2 linked regions of the Sinobacterium norvegicum genome follow. The protein of the gene in region 2 binds, or shares a complex with, the protein of the main gene of each other region. Links are inferred from orthologs where the notes say so. Each region holds a gene or a part of one and is shown on either strand. Other genes may lie near its edges.

Region 1 (3,088 bases), 390 kb from region 2 along the record:
GACAACCTTTGCCAGTGGCTCGATTAAACCAGCCACATCCTTATCAGCCATTGCCCCAAGCAGTACATGACAGCGCCCAATAATGCCGTCATCAGACTTTAGCCGTCGAGCCAAACGTTCGGCAGAAGCAGGGTTATGAGCAACATCTAAGATAACCGAAAGCGTCTGATACTGTAGGCGCTGATATCGACCAGCCAGCTTGATCGAAGACAATACCTGCGAAGCATTCGGTGGCATGGTGAATGGCGATAATTCGATAACCTGCGCAGCCGTTGCGGCGGCCTCATAGGATAATGGCAGCTCATCGATAATTAACTCACAGCCAGATTGCGTCCAGAGCTGATCAGTGTCAAAACCAAAATCACGACCGATCCATAGCGGCTTGGCGCCTATCTGAGCAAAACTGGTAGACAAACTTTTGGGGGGATCTAAATCGGCACAGATGACGGGCCGCCCAATGCGGCATATACCGGCTTTCTCCGGCCCTATAACTTCTCGGTCGCTGCCCAACCAACTTTCATGATCTATCGATATATTGGTTACGACTGCGATATCTGCGTCGATAATATTGGTCGCATCCAAGCGACCGCCCAGACCGACCTCAAAAAGAATGACATCGACGCCCCTATCAGCAAAGCAATACAGCCCTGCCAGCGTGGTAAATTCAAAAAAGGTGAGATCTATTTCGCCTCGCGCTGATTCAATAGCCTCAAAAGCCTCGACCAAGGTATCGTCATCGATGGCAATGCCACCAATTTTAATACGCTCATTAAACCGTAAAATATGGGGGGAGGTATAGCAGCCAACCGACTGGCCGCTGGCTAAAAGAAGCGCCTCTAATGTCGCAACGGTTGAACCCTTACCGTTGGTGCCGGCAACCGTTACCACAAAAGAGCAAGGCTGCAGTAGCTGCAACCTTTTCGCGACTTCATTTATTCGGTCAAGACCGAGTTCTATATCAGCAGGGTGCAGCGCTTCTATACGCTGCAGCCAATCATTCACCGCAATCTTAGACTGCACCATAGCTAATTAACACTCCAATTCAGCCTTACAACAATCGCATTATGCGACGTTGCGGTGTGTCAACTTAGACAAGACTGAATAGAGCTTATCGCGCATTTCGTATCGAGGCACGATCAAATCGATGGCACCGTGCTCCATCAAGAACTCACTGAGCTGAAAACCTTCAGGCAATTTCTGGCGAATGGTCTGCTCAATAATGTTTGGCCCAGCGAAACCAGCCCGTGCATTAGGTTCAGCAACATTAATATCACCCAGCAGAGCCAAACTGGCAGAAACACCACCGTAGGTAGGGTCAGTTATCACCGACACATACGGAACACCCGCTTTTTTGAGTTTACGAATAACAGCACTGGTTTTGGCCATCTGCATCAGCGAAATTAACGCTTCCTGCATACGAGCACCACCGGTGGCGGAGTAACAGATAAACGGTACACCCTGTTCCAGCGCAGCGTTTGCAGCACGAGTGAATCGCTCACCAACGGCATAGCCCATTGAACCGCCGTGGAAGTTAAATTCGAAGGCCGCAACAACGACAGGCATTCCCTTCAGGTTGCCTTGCATTGCCACTAGCGCATCATCTTCACCGGTCGACTTCTGCGCCGCAGACAGACGATCTTTATACTTCTTTAAATCTTTAAACTTCAAGCGATCAACCGGCTGTACCTCAGTAGCAAGCTCAGTACGGTCACCTTCATCAAGAAAAATATCGAGGCGGCGACGGGCACCAATACGCATATGATGATCACACTTGGGACAGACATCCAGCGCCCGCTCAAGCTCAGGGCGATACAATACCGAATCACATTTGATACAGGTCTTCCATAGACCTTCAGGGACATTGCTGCCTTTATCGCCCTTATTAGAACGCTCTTCACCACGACCCATTGAGGGTAAAATCTTATCTAACCAGCTCATATTCTTCCCGTAATCCTCACTCAAAATAACGGTTTATCGTCCTAATACGCTTACAGTGGCCGGTGATTATATCGCCGACCCATCACTTTTATTTGTTATTATCGATCGCTGTACGCATATCTGCAATAAGTTCAGCCCCATATTGGGCCAACTCACTATTGTTCATTTTAGTAGACTGTTGATAGATACGCTGAACCAATGCACTACCCACAACCGCCCCATCGCTGACACTGGCTATCGCCGCGGCGGTGTCAGCATCTTTGATACCAAAACCTACACTGATCGGCAAATCGGTCATCGAACGCAGGCTGCTAACCCGGCTCGAGACCTCCTCAACATCAAGGTTACCAGCGCCTGTCACACCTTTTACTGATACATAATACAAATAGCCTGAAGCAGCATCACAAATCTTCTGCGCTCTAGCATCGGTTGTTGTCGGCGCTAACAAGAAAATATTGTCAATACCAACCTGCTTGAGCTCACTATCCAAACTACCAGCTTCCTCTGGCGGTAAATCGACGGTTAACAAACCATCAACCCCAGCCTGAGAGGCTGCTTTAGCGAATTCAGCATGCCCCATGACCTCAACGGGGTTAGCATACCCCATCAAAACAACCGGCGTAGTATTATCCTGCTGTCGGAAACTCGCTACCATAGCTAAAACATCTTTTAGGCCAACATTGTGCTCCAGCGCACGTTCGTGCCCCAATGCAATAGTCGGCCCCTCAGCCATAGGGTCAGAAAAAGGCACCCCGAGCTCGAGGATATCCGACCCCTTTGCCACCAGCTCATGCAGGGCTTCTACGGTAAATTCTGGGTTTGGATCACCCGCCACAATATAGGGTATTAATGCTTTACGACCCTGGGCTTTAAGTTCATCCCACTTATCACTTAATCGACTCACGTATCACTCCTCAATTCTTTACCTACTGGGACTAGACTTCTAAACCGTCAATAGCCGCTACAGTATGAATATCTTTATCACCACGACCAGACAAATTAACCAACACCGTTTGGTCAGGCCTCATTGTCGCGGCAAGCTTAGTGGCGTATGCGATGGCATGGCTGGATTCTAGCGCAGGGATAATCCCCTCAATCCGGGTCAAATCACGGAAGCCTTTAAGTGCCTCATCATCGGTAATCGACACAT
Region 2 (3,299 bases):
AGAGAGGCGGAAGCCACACCCTTACCCAGAGAAGAAACAACACCGCCAGTAACAAAAATATAATGGGTCATGCAAAGCCTTTTCAGCGAAAAAAAACCGAGGAAAGAGGCCAAATATGGCCCAGTAAATATGGGCGTGCAGTCTACCAGAAAGCAATCCCATGCTCAAATAGGTAATACCGTCTATTACGACTCGTAAAACGGCGAGAAACTCGCCGGTTGCCAGCGAACAACAAAGGCTGAATCGGCTGGCAAGTCATGTTCACACGCAACACAGTCGGCAACAGCAACCACCTGATTGGCAGCATAGATCATCGGAAGGGTTTGTCGATACCAATTGGGTACTTTATGCTCCTGCAACACCTTTTTGACACTGCGACTGCCGCCACGCCCTATCGGCCTGACAGACTGACCGAGGTCGCGCCCCGCCACCCGCAACGGCAACGGTGCCGCAACAAGCAAGCCCTCCTCAACATCATCACTGGGTTCGGTAAATACCAGCCGACCACCAGGCGTTTCCAACGTCATCGGCAAGCAGTCGACGCCGTAGCTATAATCAACGCACTCACTATCATTTCGATCAACAAGATACAGCTTATCGGCAAACGCCATCAACCTATAGTCACCACGATAAAGCTCTGCTCCACTCTTTACCCTTGCAAGCTGAGCTACGATAGCGTCGAATTCCACCGCCGAGGATAATCGACAATTATGGCCTGCCAACCAGTAGCGCAATACCGTTTTTTGCCTGACCTGCGACATCTCGATCAGTGGCGACAACAGAAGATACCCCCCCCAGCGATCCTTACCGGCCAGCACCTGCAAGTCTTGCTGGCTATATTCCTGAAGCGCATGGTCTGCCTCAGACAACCACTGAACAGCCCTATCAACAGCAGCACGATATCTCGGCCATCTATTACTCAGCAATGGCAACACTTGGTGACGAAGAAAATTACGGTCAAAACGCGGGTCGTTATTGCTCTCATCGTCCACCCACTCAAGCTGATGATGGCAGGCATAGTCTTCGATATCCGCCCTCGGCACCGACAACAACAACCGTACCACCCTGCAACCAAATACAACACCATCACGCTTTACACCCTGCAAGCCTAATAGACCTGCGCCCCGCATCAACCTTAGAAACAAGGTTTCAACCTGATCATCCAAGTGGTGACCGGTAAACACAACGTCCTCAGCGGCCAAATGTTGCGCTATCGCCCGATAGCGCTGCGCCCTTGCCTCGGCCTCAACACCCTTGCCTTGATTAATGACATCGACTCTTTCTATCACCAGATCGCAGCCCAGCTGGCGACAAAAATCGGCGCACTCTTGCTGCCACTGACTGGCGTTAGCACTTAAACCGTGATTGATATGGATGGCGACTAAGCGGGGTTTTGTTTGCTGAGGGCTCAGCTGTAGAAATAGAGCGAGAGAGTGAAGCAAGGCGACGGAATCGACTCCGCCGCTGAGCGCTACCCACCAGGTGGGCGCGTCAATCAACTGCTGACATTGTTGTTCAATATCATCCGTCAGCAGTTGATTCATCGAAGTACCGTTACTAATCGTTGCCGTAGGACATCAGACGGGTATAGCGATCTTCAAGCAATTGCTCGAGTGGCTTTTGTTGCAACAGTGCCAACTGATCAACCAGATACTGCTTAATATTGCCGGCCATCTGCTCCAGGTCACGGTGAGCGCCACCTAATGGCTCCGGGATGGTTGCATCGACAATACCCAGCTCTTCTAGAATACTGGAGGTTAAACCCATTGCCTCGGCAGCCAATGGCGCCTTCTCTGAGGTTTTCCAGATGATGTTAGCGCAACCTTCAGGCGAGATAACAAAATAGGTGGCGTATTGCAGCATAACTAAATGATCACCAACGCCGATACCCAAAGCGCCACCTGAACTGCCTTCACCGATGACCACGTTAATAATTGGCGTACCCAAATCGGACATCATTTCCAAGTTTTTGGCAATGGCCTCACTGATACCACGTTCTTCAGAATCGATACCGGGATAGGCGCCCGGGGTATCGATAAAGGTAATCACCGGCAATTTGAAACGCTCGGCCATTTCCATCAAACGCAGCGCCTTGCGATAACCTTCAGGCTTGGGCATGCCGAAATTACGGGCAACCTTATCCTTAACACTACGGCCTTTCTCCTGACCAATAACAACAACAGGGAGGCCATCGATACGGGCTAAACCACCAATAATAGACTTGTCGTCACCGAAGTGTCGATCGCCATGAAGCTCGTCAAAATCTTCGAAAATCAACGGGATATAATCATTGGTATAAGGGCGCTGCGGATGACGCGCGACCTTGACGATATCCCAGGGGGTCAACTTAGAATAAATGTCTTTGGTGAGCTTATCGCTCTCAGCCTTCAGCGCATTGATCTGTTCGCTGATATTGATATCGTGATCGGCACCGACGAGACTGAGCTCGTCAATTTTCACTTCTAGCTCAGCAATCGGCTGCTCAAAATCTAAATAATTTGGATTCATCGTATTTCTTTCTACTGTCTAACGTTGGTCACAGAGGTGAAAACACTCTATGACAGCCAAAATTTGTGATGCTAACCATACGGCAATAACCCTGCCTAGTCGATAGTAAAACACCGCCGGCACAGGGATTTTTTGTCGTTTTTGTGCTCGCTCACATGTGTTCATAGAACACAAACAACACTCCCAAGACTAGCTTACATTTCACCTAGAGTTAACTTTTATCGAGCAGGATTAGCCATAGTAAAGACTGACATTATCCATACCAAAGCGCTCGCCAAGCCGCAACATCGTGGCATCGTCCGGGATGACTTTCCACGTATCAGCCAAGGACAAACGTGCCTGAGCACCGCTCTGATGATAATCAATAAACACCGGGCTGCCATCTGTCGAGGACTGACCATCCTCACGATGACTCAGAATACCCTCTAGCTCACTGCTAAAGCCTGGGTGGAAGTCTTGTCCGTCACATTGAATCAGTACGCCTTTAGCGTATTGCTGTCGTGCCTCGAAAAAGGTTGTCACCGATTTAGCCTGGACTTTTTGCGACTCAGAATAGTCGTCATACTTAACATTACCCTCAATCACGACAATGCTGTCCTTGACCAACTTTTCGCGATAATCGGCAAAGCACTCGGCGAATACCGCCACCTCGATTCGGGCGCTGCGATCATCGAGCACAACAAAGGCAATATTGTCGCCTCTCTTACTCCGCATTGTTCGCACGTCGACGATCAAGCCAGCAATAAACTGCGGGTGTTTTTCAGGCCTTAAATCGACGATTCGCTGACGTA

What was found. Proteins that work in one complex are often made in the same cells at the same time.
Region 1: the proteins of accA (region 2) and accD are in contact, whole or in part, in a solved structure (PDB 8UXZ), measured with the Escherichia coli proteins. The link is inferred for Sinobacterium norvegicum from one-to-one orthologs.

The regions. Positions count from the first base shown.
Region 1 is NZ_CAKLPX010000001.1:517,996-521,083, forward strand. The notes cover bases 1-2,821. They hold accD (acetyl-CoA carboxylase, carboxyltransferase subunit beta), read right to left. Parts: upstream 1,939-2,821; coding sequence 1,063-1,938; downstream 1-1,062. Other genes in these bases: folC (bifunctional tetrahydrofolate synthase/dihydrofolate synthase), read right to left, coding at 1-1,023; trpA (tryptophan synthase subunit alpha), read right to left, coding at 2,027-2,821. Also shown: more of trpA, read right to left, coding at 2,822-2,842; trpB (tryptophan synthase subunit beta), read right to left, coding at 2,874-3,088.
Region 2 is NZ_CAKLPX010000001.1:903,117-906,415, forward strand. The notes cover bases 534-3,299. They hold accA (acetyl-CoA carboxylase carboxyl transferase subunit alpha), read right to left. Parts: upstream 2,509-3,299; coding sequence 1,558-2,508; downstream 534-1,557. Other genes in these bases: tilS (tRNA lysidine(34) synthetase TilS), read right to left, coding at 534-1,544; dnaE (DNA polymerase III subunit alpha), read right to left, coding at 2,740-3,299. Outside these bases: pyrG (CTP synthase), read right to left, coding at 1-71; more of tilS, read right to left, coding at 186-533. UniProt on the Escherichia coli protein: Component of the acetyl coenzyme A carboxylase (ACC) complex. First, biotin carboxylase catalyzes the carboxylation of biotin on its carrier protein (BCCP) and then the CO(2) group is transferred by the carboxyltransferase to acetyl-CoA to form malonyl-CoA.